One region of the Streptosporangium sp. NPDC023825 genome, then DNA from elsewhere that is predicted to be linked to it. Evidence: riboswitches for the same ligand, from Rfam matches in the RefSeq annotation. Region 1 holds a riboswitch; each other region holds the start of a gene.
What was found. Region 1 has a riboswitch for cobalamin ahead of cobN (cobaltochelatase subunit CobN). Riboswitches for the same ligand answer to the same signal wherever they lie in the genome.
Positions count from the first base shown of each region.

Region 1 (4,841 bases):
CCGGCTGTACGGCCGTGGGCGGTGCGGTCGTGGATGGCGCGGGCGGCGGGACGGCGGGCGGCGAGGTCGTGCCGACGGCTGCGGCGGTAGCTGTGGTGGTGGCGATGGCTATGGCGGCGGCCGCGTCGGCCTGGACGTCGGCCAGGGACTTGGCGCAGCCGGGGCGGCCGGTGCAGGCCGTCACCCCGATCCACGGCGAGGCGGGGTCGACGACCAGCCCGGCGGCCTCCAGCCGGGCGGCCGTGCCCGCGACCTCGGAGCGGTCCAGGCCGGGCAGGACCACGCCACGCCAGGGCGTGAGCCTGATCTCCCCGCCCGAGGCGGCGTCCGCGAGCAGCAGCGCCAGCGCGGAGGTCAGCCGCCCCAGCGGGATCGCCACCCCGAGCGCGACCCGCGCGCCCCCGGCTCCGGTGCCGTTCCCGTTCCCGTTGCCGACGCCGTCCCGGGTGTCGTCCCCGGTGCCGCTCGCGGGACCCGTCTCTCCTCCGGCGCCGGTTTCGCTCCCCGTCCCGTCCGTGCTCCCGATGACGCCGACCGGCCCGAGGGACACGACCCGCGGCCTCACCGGGACGAAGGGCGTCGTACCGGGAACCCCGAGGGCGGTTCGCACGCGGGCGGCGATCAGGGCGGGGCCGTCGGGGAGTTCGGCGATCCGCCAGGCGGTGACGTCCCGGGTGGCCAGCTCGTCGAGGAACGCCTCGGCGGTGGCGAGCAGGGCGGTCACGGCTCCGGCGAGCGGGACGCGCAGGCCGGTGTCGGTCCCGGCGAGGATCAGCGCGGCCTCGTCCGGCCCCGTGAGCAGGACCCCGGCGTCCGCGCCCAGGCCGGCCACGTCCCCCCGGCCGTCGTCGAGGGCGAACATGAACCGTCCCGGCAGGGAGGCGAGGGCGGGGCGGGCGCACAGCCGCCGGTCCAGCTCGCCGATCAGCGGTGTGACGTCGGCGATCCCGCCGCCGTCCGGATGGTCCGGACCGTTCGTTCTGCCTGGAGCATCCGCGCCGCCCGGCTCGCCCGGTTCGCTCGGCCCGGTCGGTCCGCTCAGCCTGCTCGACCCGCCCGGTTCGCTCGACCCGCTCGACCCGCTCGACCCGCTCGGCCCGGTCGGTCCGCTCGACCCGGCCGGTCCGTCCAGTCCGGTCAGCGGGGAGGCGAGGATGTTGCGGATCCGCTCGTGCGTCGCCGAGGGCAGCAGGCCCGCCCGCGCCATCCGCGCGGCGAACCCGTTCCCCGTGCCGTCCCCCGTACCGCTGTCCGGATCCTCCGGGCCGAGACCGCGCACCTGGACGTTCGCGCGGGAGGTCAGCTCGATGACGCCGCCGCCGTACGCCGCTGCGGCCTCGGCGAGTTCGCGCAGCTGGAAGGGGGTGAGACGGCCTCCGGGCACGCGGACGCGAGCCAGGCCGCCGTCCGCGGCGGCATGGACCTGAAGCGCCCCGGGACACGCGTCGAGTCGCGATCGTCCGGAAAAGTCGGCAATGGACACTCGAAGGATGTTAACGCCAGTTTCTTGCAACGAACCGGACTGCCGTAGTGTCATCGGTGGCGACGGCAAAGGGAGGAAGCCGGTGTGAATCCGGCGCGGTCCCGCCACTGTAACCGGGGAGCGAACCCCACCCGGGCCACTGTCCGACGACGGGCGGGAAGGCCGGGGTGAGCACCGATCCGGGAGCCAGGAGACTCCAGCCGTCGCGGCCGACGACGACCCGGGGCGAGGACCCCGAGGGAGGAAGCTCCGTGCGCTTTTCGCCGTTCCCCCGCGACACCGTGGCATCTCCGTTCCTCCGTGATGCCGCGCGTTCTTCGCTGTTCTCCCGCAGCACGGCGGCATCACCGCCGCCCCGCCCCGCCGCGCGCTTTTCCCCGTTCCCCCGCCACGCCGTGGCATCCCCGGGCCGTACCGCCCTGCCTGTCCTGGAGTGTGGCGCGTGATCCTCCTGCTCTCGACCTCCGACACCGACCTGCTGAGCGCCCGCGCGAGCGGCGCCGGCTACCGGCTCGGCAACCCCGCCAGGCTCGCCGCCGCCGACCTCCCGCCGCTGCTGGAGGGCGCCGACCTGGTCGTGGTCCGCCTGCTGGGCGGGCGCCGCGCCTGGGAGGAGGGACTGGACGTCCTGCTCGCCGGCCCCCGGCCCGTCGTCGTGCTCGGGGGCGAGCAGGCGCCCGACGCCGAGCTGATGGAGCTGTCCACGGTGCCCGGCGGGGTCTGCGCCGAGGCGCACGCCTACCTCGCCCACGGCGGCCCGGCCAACCTGACCGAGCTGCACCGTTTCCTGTCCGACACGCTGTTGCTCACCGGCCACGGTTTCGCCGCGCCCGAGCCCACCCCCACCTGGGGGACGCTGGAGCGCGAGGCGCGCGACCAGGGCGGTCCCGTCGTCGGCGTGCTCTACTACCGGGCCCACCACGTGGCCGGCAACACCGCCTTCGTCGAGGCGCTCTGCTCGGCGATCGAGGACGCGGGCGCGCGGGCGCTGCCGGTGTACTGCGCCTCCCTACGCACCGCCGAGCCCGGCCTGGTGGAGGTCCTGCGTACGGTGGACGCCCTGGTGGTGACCGTGCTCGCCGCGGGCGGCACCCGTCCGGCGACCGCGTCGGCGGGCGGGGACGACGAGGCCTGGGACGTCGGCGCGCTCGCCGAGCTGGACGTGCCGATCCTGCAGGGCCTGTGCCTGACGAGCAGCCGGGCCTCCTGGGAGGAGAACGACGACGGCCTGTCCCCGCTGGACGCCGCCACCCAGGTCGCGATCCCCGAGTTCGACGGGCGGATCATCACGGTGCCGTTCTCCTTCAAGGAGATCGACGAGGACGGGCTCACCGTCTACGTGGCCGACCCCGAGCGGGCCTCGCGGGTGGCGGGCATCGCGGTGCGCCACGCCGCGCTGCGGCACATCCCGCCCGCCGAGCGGCGGCTGGTGCTGATGCTGTCGGCCTACCCCACCAAGCACGCCCGCATCGGCAACGCCGTCGGCCTGGACACCCCGGCCAGCCTGGTGCGGCTGCTGGCCGCGCTGCGCGAGCGCGGGTACGACATCGGTGCCGAGGACGAGCTGCCCGGGGTCACCGGGCAGGACGGCGACGCGCTCATCCACGCGCTGATCGCCGCGGGCGGGCAGGACCAGGACTGGCTCACCGAGGAGCAGCTCGCCGGGAATCCGGTGCGCATCGCGGCGAGCCGGTACGCCGAGTGGTACGCCACCCTCCCGGCGGACCTGCGCGCCCGGATGGAGGAACACTGGGGCCCGGCGCCCGGCGAGCTGTTCGTGGACAGGTCGCGCGACCCGGAGGGCGAGATCGTGCTGGCCGCGCTGCGCTCGGGCAACGTGGTGGTCATGGTGCAGCCGCCGCGCGGCTTCGGCGAGAACCCCATCGCGATCTACCACGACCCCGACCTGCCGCCCAGCCACCACTACCTGGCCGCCTACCGCTGGCTGGCCGACGGCTTCGGCGCGCACGCCGTGGTCCACGTGGGCAAGCACGGCAACCTGGAGTGGCTGCCCGGCAAGTCGGCGGGCCTGTCGGCCTCCTGCGGCCCGGACGCCGCGCTCGGCGACCTGCCGCTCATCTACCCGTTCCTCGTCAACGACCCCGGTGAGGGCACCCAGGCCAAGCGCCGCGCGCACGCCACCCTGGTCGACCACCTCGTCCCGCCGATGGCCCGCGCCGACAGCTACGGGGACATGGCCAGGCTGGAGCAGCTCCTCGACGAGCACGCCTCCATCGCGGCGATGGACCCGGCCAAGCTGCCCGCGATCCGCGCCCAGATCTGGACGCTGATCCAGGCCGCCAGGCTCGACCACGACCTCGGCGTCGCCGACCGCCCGCACGACGCCGAGTTCGACGACTTCCTGCTGCACATCGACGGCTGGCTGTGCGAGGTCAAGGACGTCCAGATCCGCGACGGCCTGCACGTGCTGGGGGCCGCTCCCGAGGGGCGGCCGCGCGTCGACCTGGTGCTGGCCATGCTCCGCGCCCGGCAGATGTGGGCGGGCAGCGAGGCGCTCGTCGGGCTGCGCGAGGCCCTCGGCCTGGCCGAGGACGGCAGCGCCGGGCGGATCGGCGTCGACGAGGCCGAGACCCTGGCCCGCGCCCTGGTCGAGGCCATGGAGCGGCGCGGCTGGGACCCATCGGCGGCGGGGGAGGTGACCGCCGAGGTCCTGGGCCGGGCGGACGCCCCGGCAGAGGGCGCCGGTTCGACCGGCACGAACGCGACCGCTCAGCGCGGCGTACCCGGTTCGACCGGCACGAACGACGCGACCGGTCGAAGCGGCGTACCCGCCTCCGGGGGAGCGGCCGTCGCGCGCGGCGTGGACGTCGGGACGGTGGAGCGGATCCTGCGGTTCGCCGCCGTCGAGGTCGTGCCCCGGCTGGCGCGCACCACCGACGAGATCGACGCGATCCTGCACGCCCTCGACGGCGGCTACGTCCCGGCCGGGCCGAGCGGGTCGCCGCTGCGCGGGCTGATCAACGTGCTTCCCACCGGCCGCAACTTCTACTCGGTCGATCCCAAGGCCGTGCCGAGCAGGCTGGCGTGGGAGACCGGCCAGGCGATGGCCGACTCCCTGCTGGAGCGCTACCGCGCCGACACCGGCGACTGGCCGCGCTCGGTCGGGCTGTCGGTCTGGGGGACCAGCGCCATGCGCACCGCCGGGGACGACGTCGCCGAGGTGCTGGCGCTGCTCGGCGTGCGGCCGGTCTGGGACGAGGCCTCGCGCCGCGTCACCGGCCTGGAACCGATCCCGGCCACCGAGCTGGGCCGCCCGCGCGTGGACGTCACCGTCAGGATCAGCGGCTTCTTCCGCGACGCCTTCCCGCACGTCGTGGCGATGCTGGACGACGCCGTA
Region 1 is NZ_JBFAAE010000087.1:10,077-14,917, forward strand. Features, by position in the region: gene AB0G15_RS40160 (precorrin-3B synthase) at 1-1,483, opposite strand, end outside; cobalamin riboswitch at 1,556-1,680, shown strand; gene cobN (cobaltochelatase subunit CobN) at 1,926-4,841, shown strand, end outside.

Region 2 (4,841 bases), on a different contig from region 1:
CACGGTGGCCTGCGCGATCCGGGTGGCCGGGCGCGAGCGCAGGTAGTAGGTGGTCTTGAGGCCCGACTTCCACGCGTAGGCGTACATCGAGGAGAGCTTGCCGATGGTCGGCGTGGCCATGAAGAGGTTCAGCGACTGCGACTGGTCGATGTACGGGGTGCGCGCGGCGGCCAGGTCGATCAGCGCCTTCTGCGGCAGCTCCCAGGCGGTCCGGTAGAGCGCCTTCAGGTCGGCGGGGATCTCCGGGATGTCCTGGACGGAGCCGTCGGCGCGCTTGATCGCGTCACGGATCAGCGGGGTCCACAGGCCGCGGGCCTGCAGGTCGCGGACGAGATAGCGGTTGACCTGGAGGAACTCCCCCGAGAGGGTCTCGCGCTTGAAGACGTTGGATACCTGCGGCTCGATGCACTCGTAGCAGCCCGCGATGGAGGCGATCGTGGCCGTCGGCGCGATCGCGATCATCAGCGAGTTGCGCAGGCCGGTCCCGGCGATCCGCTCCCTGAGCTCGGCCCACTCCGCGGATCCCGCCGCCCCGTAGTGGTCGGGGTGCAGCACCCCGGCGGCGGCCCTGGTCTCCTCGTACGAGGGGTGGCGGCCCCGCTCCACGGCCAGGTCGGAGGAGGTCCGGTAGGCGGCGAGCGCGATCTCCTCGGAGATCCTGGTGGACAGCTCCAGGGCTCGCGGCGAGTCGAACGGCAGCCGCAGCGCGAACAGCACGTCGGCCAGGCCCATCACGCCGAGCCCGATCGGGCGCCACTTCCGGTTGGCCGCCTCCGCCTCGGGGGTCGGGTAGAAGCCCAGGTCGATGGTGCGGTCGAGGAACCGCACGGCGGTACGGACGGTCGCGCGCAGCCGGGCCCAGTCGATCCCGTCCTCGGAGGAACCCTCGGTCAGGTGGGCGGCGAGGTTGATCGAGCCGAGGTTGCAGACGGCGGTCTCCGCGTCGCCGGTGACCTCGAGGATCTCGGTGCAGAGGTTCGACAGGTGGATGACGTTTTCCGGCCTGGCCGTCTGGTTGGAGGTCCGGTTGGCCGCGTCCTTGAAGGTCATCCAGCCGTTGCCGGTCTGGGCGAGCGTGCGCATCATCCGCCCGTACAGGGTGCGGGCGGGGATCTGCCGGGTGAAGCGGCCCTCGGCCTCGGCGGCCCGGTAGGCGTCGTCGAACGCGTCGCCGTACAGGTCGGTGAGGTGCGGGACCTCCTTGGGGTCGAACAGCGACCAGACGCCGTCGGCCTCGACCCGGCGCATGAACTCGTCGGGGATCCAGTTGGCCAGGTTCAGGTTGTGCGTGCGGCGGGCCTCCTCACCGGTGTTGTCGCGCAGTTCCAGGAACTCCTCGACGTCGGCGTGCCAGGGCTCCAGGTAGACGCAGGCCGCGCCCTTGCGCCGGCCGCCCTGGTTGACCGCGGCCACGCTGGAGTCGAGCGTGCGCAGCCAGGGCACGATGCCGTTGGAGTGGCCGTTGGTGCCGCGGATCAGCGAGCCCCGCGAGCGGACCCTGGTCCAGGCGATGCCGATGCCCCCCGCGTACTTCGACAGCCGCGCGACCTGCCCGTAGCGCTCGTAGATGGACTCCAGCTCGTCGCGGGGCGAGTCGAGCAGGAAGCACGAGGAGAGCTGGGGCCTGCGGGAGCCGGAGTTGAACAGCGTGGGCGAGCTGGGCAGGTAGGACAGGGTGGCCATGAGCGCGTACAGCTCGGCGGCCTCCTCGACGGTCTCGGACAGGCCGCAGGCCACCCGCAGGAAGAAGTGCTGCGGGCGCTCCAGGACCTTGCGGGTCCTCGGGTGGCGCAGCAGGTAGCGGTCGTAGACGGTACGCAGCCCGAAGTACTCGAACCTGGCGTCGGCCCCAGGGTCGGCCAGCGCGTCCAGCACCCCGGCGTGGGCGGCCACGAACTCCGCGAGCCCGTCCTGGATCAGCCCCGCCTCGTGGGTCGCGGCGATGGACTCGGAGAAGTCGCGGACGCCGTGCTCGGCGGCCTCGTCGGCGATCAGCTCGGCCAGCATCGCGGCGGCGACCCTGGAGTTCCCGGGATCGGTGATCACCCGGGCGGCCGCCTCGTCGATGGCGAGCCTGCGGTCGTCCGACGCGTTCCCCGCCGTGGTACCCGCCGCGGTCTCCGCCAATGCCTGTGTCACGTAGTGCCCCTCGCTCGATCGGACTTCCCCGTACGGCTTCGCCGGATGGGCACGCGTCCGCGAGCGATCCCGGGCACGCCGGATCGCCTCGTTCCGCGGACCCTCCCACGAGGCCCTGGACGTTCACGTCACCGGCAGGTCTTCGGACTCACGGGCGCATCGCACATGCCTACCGGCCGTCGCTTCCCAGGCATGGTTCACCCAGTGCTCAATGACGGCTTTCGTTCCCGTTCACCGCTGCGGGGCAGTCCCGGAATCTCACCGGGTTCCCTCTTGCCTCGCCCCTCGCGGGGCGAACCAGCAACGAGCAGGATCCTACATCTAGGGGCGTCGGACGCAACTACCCCAACAGGTTGTGTCGGAGGACTTCAACAGTCCGAGCTCGTGAAGCACGCCGCGAGTGCGGCCCGTCTCGGTGGAGAGCCACTGGCGGAACTCGTCGCCGCTGAGGTAGACCCGGCTCCAGCCACGGGACGCGCACAGGGCACGCCAGCGCGGCGCGGCGTCGATCCTGTCACACAGGGCGATAGCGGCGTCCCGGTCCCCCGGGCTCATGCCCTTGGGGCCCAGCAGGCCGCACCAGTCGCTGTACTCCAGGCGGACGTCGACCTCCAGGAGCGTCGGCGCGTCGATCCCGTCGATCCGGCCGCCGGAGGAGACCACCAGGGGCCGCAGGCGGCCCGCGGCGATCTCGGGCCGCAGGGCGCGCGCCGACCCCAGCAGGGCCGCCACCCGGCCGACGTGGAGCGCCTCGGCGGCGTCCTCGGGGGCGAGGAATCCGGCGTACTCCAGCAGCCGGGTGTCCACCCCCAGGCACTTGCCGATCATGCCGTAGAGCACGTGGTCGGAGCCGCCCTCCGACCGGCCTCCGACCGTCAGCCCCGCCGGGTCGTGCCGCAGCCGCGCGACGAAGTCCTCGAAGGTACGCAGGCGGGAGCCGGAGGGGACCACCAGGACCGCCCAGTCGCCGACCAGGCGGGCGACGGGGGTGGCGGCGCTCACCACGGCCGCGGTGTTGGCGATCTCCGCGGCGGCCACCATCGGCATCGCGGTGACGAGCAGCCTGCCCTCGCGCGCGAAGGGTCCGCGGAAGGCGCCGAACGCGTCGCGCGGCGCGGAGCCCAGGGCCCCCGCCCGCTCGACGGCCATCGCGGTACGCGCCAGTCCCGACTGGACCAGAACGGTCGCCAGCCTGCCCGCGATCCCGTCCCAGCCGTGGCCGTCGGCGGTCGGCTCGAGAAGGAACAGGCGCCTCACCCCCGGGTCGGCGCCGCCGTCCGCCCCGCACCCCGCGGCGACCGCGGCTCCCGCCGCCAGTGCGAAAAACCCCCTACGGCGCATAAGCGCCCCTTCCCCCAAGAACCCCCTATACCATAGGTTACTTTCCCCTCACTTTCTGTGATGAAGTGGGGTATGCCGGAACTTCCGGTGATCCACATTCGGACACGGGCCACCGGAAAAGACGCTGTGAATCCGGGTACCGGAGACGATCGTCTCGCGAGGGCTCCGGGGAACGCCCCCGCCCCCGGCAGGCCGGGGACGGGGGCGCGGAGGCGGGGACGGAAGGGGCCGTGGTTTCACTCCACCGTGACGCTCTTGGCCAGGTTCCTCGGCTTGTCGACGTCCCGGCCCAGCGCCACAGCGGCGTGGTAGGCGAAGAGCTGGAGCGGGATCGACAGCAGGATCGGGTCCAGCTCGGTCTCGTTCTTGGGCACCACGACGCAGTCGTCGGCCAGCTTGGGGTCGGCCGTGCGATGGCCCACCATGAGCACCCGGCCGCCCCGGGCGCGGATCTCGCCCAGCGTGGTGAGGTTCTTGTCCAGCAGCTCGTCGTCGGGGACGATCGCCACCGTCGGCATGTCCGGGCCGATCAGCGCCAGCGGCCCGTGCTTGAGCTCGCTGGCCGGGTACGCCTCGGCGTGCACGTACGAGATCTCCTTGAGCTTCTGCGCGCCCTCGCGGGCCACCGGGTAACCCCTGACCCGGCCCACGAACATCATGCTCGGCGACTCGGCGTACCTGCCCGCCAGCTCCTTGATCTGCGGCTCCAGCGCCAGGATCTCCTTGATCTGGTCCGGCAGCCTCCGCAGGCCGTCGCAGATCCTGCGGCCGTCGGCGGGAGACAGGTCACGCACCCGGCCCAGGTGCAGCGCGAGCAGCGCGAAGGCCACGGCGGTCGAGGTGAACGCCTTGGTGCTCGCCACCGAGACCTCGGGACCCGCGTGCAGGTAGACCCCGCCGTCGCACTCGCGGGCGATCGCGCTGCCCACGGTGTTGACGATGCCGAGCACCCTGCCGCCCTTGCGCTTGAGCTCCTGCACGGCGGCGAGGGTGTCGTAGGTCTCCCCCGACTGGCTGATCGCCACGTAGAGGGTGTCGGCCTCCACCACCGGGCTGCGGTAGCGGAACTCGCTGGCCGGCTCCGCGTCGGCCGGGATGCGCGCCAGCTCCTCGATGAGCTGCGCGCCGATCTGGCCCGAGTAGTACGCGGAACCGCAGCCGATGATCTTCACCCGGCGGAACGAGCGGGTCTCCCGCGCGTCCATGTTGAGACCGCCCAGGTGGGCGATGTGGAAGCGGTCGTCCAGCCGCCCGCGCAGCGTCCTGGCCACCGTGTCGGGCTGCTCGGAGATCTCCTTGAGCAGGTAGTGCTCGTAGCCGCCGGTGTCGTAGTGCCCGGCCTCCCAGTCGACGGTCAGCGT
Region 2 is NZ_JBFAAE010000027.1:84,841-89,681, forward strand. Features, by position in the region: gene AB0G15_RS23550 (ribonucleoside-diphosphate reductase subunit alpha) at 1-2,139, opposite strand, end outside; cobalamin riboswitch at 2,255-2,456, opposite strand; gene AB0G15_RS23555 (tripartite tricarboxylate transporter substrate-binding protein) at 2,461-3,480, opposite strand; gene glmS (glutamine--fructose-6-phosphate transaminase (isomerizing)) at 3,717-4,841, opposite strand, start outside.
Region 2: it holds a riboswitch for cobalamin, as region 1 does, so the genes downstream of both, AB0G15_RS23550 (ribonucleoside-diphosphate reductase subunit alpha) here and cobN (cobaltochelatase subunit CobN) in region 1, are expected to answer to the same signal.

Region 3 (4,841 bases), on a different contig from region 1:
CGTCGGCGAGAGTGGGGGTCCGCGTGCGGCTGCGGCGTATAGGGCGCCCAGCACGTGAACACGGGCCGCAGCCAGGTCGTGAATGGAGCCGGGTTCGACATCGGAGACCCACAGCGGCAACCTGTCCGGGGCGGATAGGGCTTGGACGTTGCCGGCGTGGTGGTGGGCTTTGCCGGAGTACTACCGGTCGATCTGCTCGCCTTTGACGCTGGTGGTCTGCTCGGCGCACCGATCCATCGGCAGCAGGGTGCCGTCGAGGGTCGGATAGGCGTGACCCTCAGCCTGGGCCCGTTCGAGGGCTTCGTGCAGATCAAGGACCTGATCTGCGAGGATCTCGTTTCCTTCGTCGATGTAACGGTAGGCGGTGGCACGGGAGGTCTTGTGGTCGCGGCCGAGTTTGGGGATGTCGGTCTCGCCTCGAAGCCAGCGGAGTATGAGTACCGCGTGCCAGCACGGTGTCAATGCCCGGCTGCCTTTAGGGGTTCCGCGCAGGCGGGGTTCGGCCCGCAGCAGTCGCGCGAGATGCCGAATGAGCTCACGGGAGACGTCGAGCGTGGCACGATGGGGAATCACGCGGAGCCTTCCGGCCGCGCAGGGTTCTTGTGGTGAGACCTCTTCTATTGGAGGCTCCACACCCATTTCCGGCCGTCGACTACCTCTCCCGATAAGCCCGGAATTCCACCATTCACGCCTCGGAAATCCCAGCTGTCGGAACTATTCCGCTGAGATCACCTCATTGAATAGCTGAAACTTTCAGTGCCGTTGACGGCATTCGACGCCGATCGTATCGTTCGATCATCGCCTATGCGCGCGTCTTTCATCGCGCGAACTTCCAGACAGGAGGGGCCCATGACAGAACGGCGCGTCCGTCGGCGACGGCGCCTGACCATGTGGCTGGTGGCCGCCTTGTTCGGCGCGTTCACCGTCGTCACACCCGCCGACGCCGCCACCACCTGCACGCTGACGTTCCAAGCCAACTACTGGGGGACCGTCGGCGGGCAGTACAGGTGGCAGGTCGATGCGCAGCTGACCAACACCGGCACGACACCGTCGACCACCTGGGAGGCGGTCATCGACTTCCCCTTCTCGGCGGGCGCGGTCGTTCACCAGTTCTGGAACGTGAAGAGGTTCTCGACGAACGTGTGGAGACCGTCGTCGTGGAATGGCGCCATCCTGCCGAACAAGTACGCGAACTTCGGGTTCGAGATCCGCATGCCTATGACGACTACCTTGCCGCCTCTTCCCACTTCCAGTCAGTGCATCATCACCTATTGATGAAACGGGCGAGTCCATGGGGCTCGTCCGTTCGTCAGCTTTCGATGTGTCATGAGATGAGGGATTTCTCGTATTATCCGACGACGTCCGCCCGGGCGATGAACATGGCGTAGCCGTCGCCCGCGTAGGTCAGATCGGCGATCAGGTATTTGCCGTTGGCGAGGAACTTGATGGTGTCAATATGCGGCTCGGCAATAGTGATTATTTTATGAGAAAATTCATGGAATGATCCTATGAATACTTGAGAGTACTCCCTGTTTCCCCTTCCGCGCAACGTCAACGCAGAGGTCGCTTGGCCCTGAAAATGGATACGCCCCGAGTCGTGCTCGGGGCGTATGTTGCGGCACCTACTGGCATAGATACTTTGCGAGGAAGATCGACTCTGGTGGTGACAAGCAGTTCACGTATGCGTAAGTGATGAGCCAGCTCGGGTCGCAGTTCACCGCAGTCCGCGGTCGTTTCAGGTTGACTGGCCATACTCATAGGTTCAGGTTGAATCGACTGGGAGAGCACGATCCAAGCTGCTAACGTGCTTTGAGCGGAGATGTCGAGGACGTGCCCGTTGCAGGTCGGAAACGCCGAGGCCAGTCAGCAACGCCACAGGACATAGGCGTGATGGTCTTCAGCGTAGGGAAGCCGTGACGGGAACTCGTTCTGCTTCCTGCACACAGTCACCGCTGCTCGCGGCGCGTGAAAGACCAGGCGCAGCATGAAGGTGTCCAGTGTGAACTTGTCGGTGCCCTCCCAGTCGAACTGCCCGACCTGCCCTGGTGGAGCATCAGGGGAGGCGGTCACGCGGTCACGGCCCTCCTGGTCCTCGTACCACTCGACGAGGCGGACGTCCTCGAACCGAAAGACCACGACAGGTATCTTCGACAGTTCGGGCGGAGTCCACTGCGGATCGTAGACGGTGACCACCGAGGCGACTCGGCGATCTTGCGCTTGGACCACTCCCGTACAAGCGCGGCGTGCGGTACCAGTTCGGGAGGTACCAAAGGACTCCTTTCTCTCTGCGGAGTTCCCACGCCGTTTCGGGAAAAGGCAGGTGCCATCGGCAGGAATATGGAAAAGACCTGACTGCGCAGGAACGGCACTCGTCAGCGAGATCGATGGAGTGTTGAGGTCGCGCGACGGTGAACCAGTGAGCGCTGCCTCCACTGCTGGTCTGCCGTCGGCCGGGTTCCTTGGTGCGTGGCTGGTCTGCTGGAGGGGGTCGTGTCTGGCATATGCTCGTGGCGCGGTTGGTTCTCCCGGTGTCGTGTTGGTGTCGGGAGTCGTAAGAGGGAACCCGGTGTGATTCCGGGGCTGCCCCGCAGCGGTGAGTGGGAACGAACGCCGTCATCGGCACTGGGTGCGTGTCATCTGGGAAGCGACGGTCAGTAGGAGTTGAGTGTGATGCCCGCGAGTCCGAAGACCTGCCAGCCGCCCGTGCGCCGTCCGGTGTGCGGTGATCCGTGGCCTCGTGGGAGGGCCTGGGATGGGTCTTTCCTGGGTGTTCCTTCCGCGTGGCCGTGGGTCGGCATGGCATGAGCCGAGGGAAGGACGCCATGAGCAAGGTCACCACGACCGTTTTGGGTTATCCCCGTATCGGGGGCCGTCGCGAGGTGAAGCGGGCGACGGAGGATTACTGGGCCGGGCGCATCGACGCGGCCGGCTTGCAGGAGAGGGCCGCCGGGGTGCGGCAGGGGGTGTGGCGGGAGCTGTTGGAGGCGGGGCTGGATGCGGTGCCGTCCAACACCTTCTCGCTGTATGACCACGTGCTGGACACCACCGTCATGATGGGAGCGGTACCCGAGCGGTTTTCCGGGGCGGCCGATCCGTACTTCGCGATGGCCCGCGGTGCCGAGGGGGTCGCGCCGCTGGAGATGACCAAGTGGTTCGACACCAACTACCACTACCTGGTTCCGGAAATGGGCCCCGAGACCCGGTTCCGGCTCGACTGGAGCAAGCCGCTGGCCGAGTACGCCGAGGCGCGGCGGCTGGGTGTCGAGACCCGGCCGGTGCTGGTCGGGCCGCTGTCGTTCCTGCTGCTGGCCAAATCCACCGAGCCCGGCTTCGCGCCGCTGCGGCTGCTGGACGGCCTGCTGGAGACCTACGCCGAGCTGCTGGAACGGATGGCCGCGGCGGGGGTGGCCGAGGTGCAGCTGGACGAGCCGGTGCTGGCCGCCGACCGTACGGACGAGGAACTGGCCGCGCTGCGCCGGGCCTACGCGCGGCTGGGGGAGCTCAGCAGCCGCCCCCGGCTGCTGGTGGCCACCTACTTCGGTGAGATCGGGCCCGCGCTGGAGATTCTGGCCCGCAGCCGGGTCGAGGCCGTCGGCCTGGACTTCGTCTCGGCGCCCGGCAACCTGGAGGCGCTGGCCGCAGCCGGTGGGCTGCCCGGCAAGACCCTTGTCGCCGGGGTCGTCGACGGCCGCAACGTCTGGCGTACCGACATCGCGAAGGCGCTGGCGACCTGCGCCGCGCTGCTCGGCCTGAGCGACCGGCTGGTGGTGAGCACCTCCTGCTCGCTGCTGCACGTCCCGCTCGACCTGGACGCCGAGACCTCGCTGGACCCGCGGCTGCGCGAGCGGCTGGCCTTCGCCCGGCAGAAGGTCGACGAGGTCGTACGGATCGGCCGGGCGCTGAACGGCGAGGAGGTCGTCACGGGGGAGAGGGACGTCGAGCGGTTCCTCAACCCCCGGGTGCGAGCCAGGCTGGACGCCCTGGGCGAGGGCAGCCCGCGCGCCCCGCACGCCGAGCGGCTCGCCGTGCAGAACGCCGACCTGGGCCTGCCGCCGCTGGCCACCACCACCATCGGCTCCTTCCCGCAGACCGGCGAGGTGCGCCAGGCCCGCGCCGCCATGCGCTCGGGCGACATCGACAGGGCCGGGTACGAGCGCAGGATGGAGGCCGAGATCGACCGCGTCATCGCGCTGCAGGAGGACATCGGCCTGGACGTGCTGGTGCACGGCGAGCCAGAACGCAACGACATGGTCCAGTACTTCGCCGAGATGCTGGAGGGCTACGCCGCCACCGAGCACGGCTGGGTGCAGTCGTACGGCAGCCGCTACGTCCGCCCGCCGATCCTGTTCGGCGACGTCTCCCGTCCCGAGCCGATGACGGTGCGCTGGGCCTCCTACGCGCAGTCGCGGACGAAGAAGCCGGTCAAGGGCATGCTCACCGGCCCGGTGACCATGCTGGCCTGGTCGTTCGTCCGCGACGACCAGCCGCTGGGCGAGACCGCCAGGCAGGTGGCGCTGGCGCTGCGCGACGAGACCCGCGATCTCGAGGCGGCGGGCATCAGGATCATCCAGGTCGACGAGCCCGCGCTGCGCGAGCTGCTGCCGCTGCGGCGGGCCGACCGCGAGGTCTACCTGGAGTGGGCGGTCGCCGCGTTCCGGCTGGCCACCAGCGGGGTGGCCGACAGCACGCAGATCCACACCCACATGTGCTATTCGGAGTTCGGGGAGATCATCGGCGCGATCGGCGACCTGGACGCCGACGTGACCAGCGTCGAGGCGGCCCGCTCCCGGATGGAACTCCTGGACGACCTGCGCGCCTTCGGCTACGCGCGCGGCATCGGG
Region 3 is NZ_JBFAAE010000060.1:21,204-26,044, reverse strand. Features, by position in the region: partial or broken gene AB0G15_RS34925 (transposase family protein) at 1-573, opposite strand, end outside; gene AB0G15_RS34920 (cellulose binding domain-containing protein) at 850-1,275, shown strand; gene AB0G15_RS34915 (hypothetical protein) at 1,864-2,193, opposite strand; cobalamin riboswitch at 2,521-2,713, shown strand; gene metE (5-methyltetrahydropteroyltriglutamate--homocysteine S-methyltransferase) at 2,823-4,841, shown strand, end outside.
Region 3: it holds a riboswitch for cobalamin, as region 1 does, so the genes downstream of both, metE (5-methyltetrahydropteroyltriglutamate--homocysteine S-methyltransferase) here and cobN (cobaltochelatase subunit CobN) in region 1, are expected to answer to the same signal.

Region 4 (4,841 bases), on a different contig from region 1:
AGCACTCCCCCGACGCGGGGGGAGACCGCGTTGAGGATCAGCGCGAGTTTCAGGTCCTCCAGCCCCACGATCGCGGTGAAGGGATAGCGGGAGTCACGCACCTTCGGGATCTCCTGTCCGTCTCGTCGAATCAAAGGGTCGCCGGGCGCTCGAACCGTCATGGCAAGTAACTGAGCCGCCAGCGCCCGCCGCGCCCGGTGAGCGTCACGCGGGCCAGCGGCGCGACGTCGACGCGCCAGAAGGCCTGGGCGGGGGCGCCGAGGGCGTGGACGACCGCGGCGCGGATGACCGCCGGGTGGGTGACCGCGACGGTCCTGCCGGGGGCGCGGACGGCGAGCCAGCCGGACACCCTGGCCAGGAGCGCGGTGACCGGCTCCCCGCCGTGCGGCGCCGCGCCGGGGTCGCCGAGCCAGGAGGCGAGCGCCTCGGGTTCCGCGGCCTCGACCTCGCCGAGCGTCATCCCGCTCCAGCGGCCGTAGTCGCAGTCGGCCAGCAGCGGGTCGTGCTCGGCCCGCAGGCCGAGCGCCGCCGCCGTCTGGACGCAGCGCAGCTCGGCGGGGCAGGCCGCGGGACCCGGGCCGAGGTCCCGCGCCATCCCCTCGGCCCGGCGCAGGCCGGGTTCGTCGAGTGGTTCGTCACCCGGGAACGCGGCCCGTACCGTCGCCGAGGTGGAGGCGTGGCAGACCAGGAGCAGGCGGGTGACCCCCGAGGGGGTCGTCACACCGGGCCGCGCCCGCGGGCGGCGAAGGCGAACAGCGCGCCGACGCCGGCCCAGAAGACCACCTGGGTCCCCATGGAGGCGACCCGGAAGTCCCACAGGAGGTCGGCGGGGAAGCCCCGGGGCACCTCCGAGATCTCCGGCAGGAGGATCCAGGCCGCGACGACGGGGACCAGGAGGGTGGCGCCCGCCGACAGCCAGCGCACCCACGGTTCGCTCCGCGAGGCGTAGCGGTAGGCGGCGACCGCGGCGGCGACGGCGAGGATCCCGATGACCACCGCGACCAGGTACAGCACGGTGCGCTGGTCGATGGTCTCCGGGTCACCGACGGCCGGCGGGTTGGCGGGGTACTTCACGAAGGGGATGAGGACCACGGAGGTGAACGCGGCGGCGGCGAGGGTGACCGCGAGCACCGGTTCCGAGCGGGGGCCCGCCCGGCCGCGTACGGCCGCGTAGACGAGGGAGAACAGGCCCCCGACCGCCAGGCCGTACAGGCCGAGGGCGAGGAAGAGCCCGAAGCGCTGCCCGTCCCTGCTGACCAGGGCCTCCTCCTCGTCGTGGGAGTGGGCGGCGGTCCCGGTGTCGTCGTGTGGTCCGGCCGGGGCGGCGGCCGCGGCCGCCTCCTCCAGCGCGATGGCCTGGTCGATGCGAGGTTCGCCGACGGTGTAGGCGAAGACGGCCGCGAGCAGCCCTGCGAGCAGTCCGACGACGAGGCCCCGGACGATGAGTTTGGTGATCACCTGTGGCTCAGTGGCACGGCACGCCGAGCAGGTGACGCCCGTCGTGCATGAGTTCGTGCAGGTAGTTCCCCGCCTGTGAGATCGCTCCCTGGTCGAAGGTGACCAGGTAGGCGAGGAGCAGCAGCACCGGTACGGCGAGCAGCCAGCGGGTGAGCGAGGGCCATGGGATGGGCTGGGTGTGCGGTGCCGAGATCTGGCTCACGGCTACCTCCTCCGGGATTGACGCGTCCCTTTTCGTAGGTCGGTGGCGGCCGAGTGTGACCTGGCTTCCGGCTCCTGGGAGCCGGTTACAGTGGCGCGACCGCACCGGAGTTTCACCGGATTTCCCTCGCACCGCCACAAAACACCCGGAACGTATCCCGGTTCTCTGTCCCCCGTCAATCCGGGTGTCCGGTTTGACGGGCTCCGGCCGTCACGGGGTGCGGGCATGACGAGGGGGGAGGCGGCCCGGCCGGACCGCCTCCCCCCTCGCGTGAGTCACTGCTCGCCGGTCAGCGCCGTCACCAGCTCCGCGGCGGTACGGCAGCGGTCGAACAGCTCGCCCACGTGTGCCTTGGTGCCGCGCAGCGGCTCAAGGGTGGGGACGCGCTGCAGCGACTCGCGGCCGGGGATGTCGAAGATGACCGAGTCCCAGGAGGCCGCGGCCACCGACTCGCTGTACTGGCTCAGGCAGCGGCCGCGAAAGTAGGCCCGGGTGTCGTTGGGCGGCACCTCGATGGCCCGCTGGACCTCTTCCTCGGTGACCAGGCGCTGCATGCGGCCCCGTGCGACCAGCCGGTTGTAGAGCCCCCGGTCGGGACGGATGTCGGAGTACTGGAGGTCGACGAGCTGCAGGCGCGGATGCGACCAGGGCAGGCCGTCACGGGTGCGGTAGCCCTCCAGGAGCTCCAGCTTGGCCACCCAGTCGAGCTCCCCGGACAGCTGCATCGGGTCCTCCGCCAGACGGGTGAGGACCGACTCCCAGCGCTCGAGGATGTCCTTGGTGGGCTCGTCCAGGCCGTTGGCGCTGCGCTCCTCGGCGTACTTGCGGGCGAGCTCCAGGTACTCCATCTGCAGCTGCACCGCCGTCAGCCTGCGGCCGTCGCGCATGGAGATCTCGTACTTGAGCGTGGGGTCGTGCGAGACCGCGCGCAGGGCCTGGACGGGGTTGTCCACGGCCAGGTCGCGGGTGAAGTAGTTGTCCTCGATCATGGCCAGGACGAGCGCGGTCGACCCCAGCTTCAGGTAGGTCGAGATCTCCGACATGTTGGCGTCGCCGATGATGACGTGCAGGCGGCGGTATTTCTCCGGGTCGGCGTGGGGCTCGTCCCGGGTGTTGATGATCGGCCGCTTGAGCGTCGTCTCCAGGCCCACCTCGACCTCGAAGAAGTCGGCCCGCTGGCTGATCTGGAAGCCCTCGCCCCGGGAGTCCTGGCCGATGCCGACCTTGCCCGCGCCGGTGACGACCTGCCGGGAGACGAAGAACGGCGTCAGGTGCCTGACGATGTCGGCGAACGAGGTGGCCCGGCGCATGAGGTAGTTCTCGTGACAGCCGTAGGAGGCGCCCTTGTTGTCGGTGTTGTTCTTGTAGAGCTGGATCGGGGCGTTGGCCGGCATCGCCGAGGCGCGGACCGCCGCGTCGTGCATCACCCGCTCGCCCGCCTTGTCCCAGATCACCGCCGCCCGGGGATTGGTGCACTCGGGCGTGGAGTATTCGGGGTGGGCGTGGTCGACGTACAGCCGGGCCCCGTTCGTGAGGATCACGTTCGCCAGGCCGAGGTCCTCGTCGGTCAGCTGGCTCTGGTCGGCCACTTCCCGCGCGAGGTCGAACCCCCGTGCGTCCCGCAGCGGGTTCTCCTCCTCGAAGTCCCATCGCGCGCGCCGAGCCCTCGCGGCCGAGGCCGCCAGATAGGCGTTCACGACCTGAGAGGAGGTCACCATCGCGTTGGCCCCCGGCTGTCCGGGCACGGAGATGCCGTACTCGGTCTCGATGCCCATCACCCGCCGTACCGTCATGCGCACCCTCTGTTCGTCAGGGACTGATTCTCTCCGTGGTATCTATTCCCGACCCTAGACCCTTCACTATGCCCGGTGGTCGGACAGTTATGGCACCGAAGCCTTTTCGCCCGTTGCGAGGGGGATCGAGGAGAGCGCGGGGAGCTGTGACGGGGACGGGGATGCGGCCCTTCTCCGCCTCCTGGACTTGACGAACTCCTGAAGCGGACGCTCGGCCAACCGGTACACCAGGTAGGAGAACGCCATCGCGGCCAGCACGGTGACCAGCGCGGTCAGCGGGGGCGGCAGCACGTCCCGCAGGGCGGGGACGATCAGGACCGCGGCCGGGGTGTGGAACAGGTAGAGCGGGTAGGTGAGCGCGCCCAGGACGACCAGGCCGCGCCAGCGCAGCCACCCCAGCCAGCCGAGCGCCACCATCGCCATGAGCACGTAGAAGCCGATCACGGTGGCGGCCACGGCCCACTCGGGCACGGGCATCGCGGCGTAGCCGACGTTCTCGATCCGCCCGGCCACCCGGTCGATCGCCGCGTTCACGGCCAGGCCGCCGCTGATCCCGGCGAGGCACCACAGGACGAGCCTGGGGCCGAACTTCGTCATCAGGAAGAACGCCATGCCGCCGACGAAGTACGCCGCGTACTTGGGCATGACCACCAGGTCGACCCAGGCCTCGTCGCTCCCGGTGAAGAACCCGGCCGCCAGCAGCCAGACGCCCATGAAGGCCAGGCAGCGGTTGAGCGTCACCCCGGCGATCACCAGGATCGAGATCAGCACGTAGAAGCGGAGCTCCACCCACAGCGACCAGTAGACGCCGTTGGCGTCGTAGACGCCGAAGGCCCGCTGGAGCATCGTGAGGTTGATCCCGTACTCGCCGAGGCCGAGCTTGGGGTCCAGGGCCGTGGCGGCCGTCAGCCCGTAGACCGCGGCGGTGACGGCCACGCTGACCCAGTAGGCGGGGAAGAGCCGCACCAGCCGGGAGAGGGCGAACGCCCCCAGGCCCCGCCCCCAGATGCTCATCAGGATCACGAAGCCGCTGATCATGAAGAACAGCTCGACGCCGAGGATGCCGAGCCCGGAGAGGGTGGAGATCGCCGGGAACAGCTCGGCCGGGCGGTCGCCCCACACCGAGGCGAAGGCGATGAAGTAGTGGAAGGCGAGCACCGCCATGGCGGCGAGGAAGCGCAGGAGGTCGAGCTCTGCGAGGCGGCCGCCTCCCCGAGGCGCCTCGCGGGACCCCGCGCCGCTCACCGGGCGGCCGGGCCGGAATGTTCACGCACGCCACTTGGACGGCGTCTCGATCATTCGGGTTCCCTGTGACGGCCGTTATTTCGGTTCACTTCCGGGACGGACGTGAACCGAAATACGGACCCTTAACCACAAAAATGGATAAA
Region 4 is NZ_JBFAAE010000006.1:38,575-43,415, forward strand. Features, by position in the region: gene AB0G15_RS07690 (VWA domain-containing protein) at 1-101, opposite strand, end outside; gene AB0G15_RS07695 (histidine phosphatase family protein) at 158-721, opposite strand; gene AB0G15_RS07700 (CbtA family protein) at 718-1,458, opposite strand; gene AB0G15_RS07705 (CbtB domain-containing protein) at 1,466-1,660, opposite strand; cobalamin riboswitch at 1,695-1,824, opposite strand; gene dop (depupylase/deamidase Dop) at 1,936-3,453, opposite strand; gene AB0G15_RS07715 (acyltransferase) at 3,541-4,698, opposite strand.
Region 4: it holds a riboswitch for cobalamin, as region 1 does, so the genes downstream of both, AB0G15_RS07705 (CbtB domain-containing protein) here and cobN (cobaltochelatase subunit CobN) in region 1, are expected to answer to the same signal.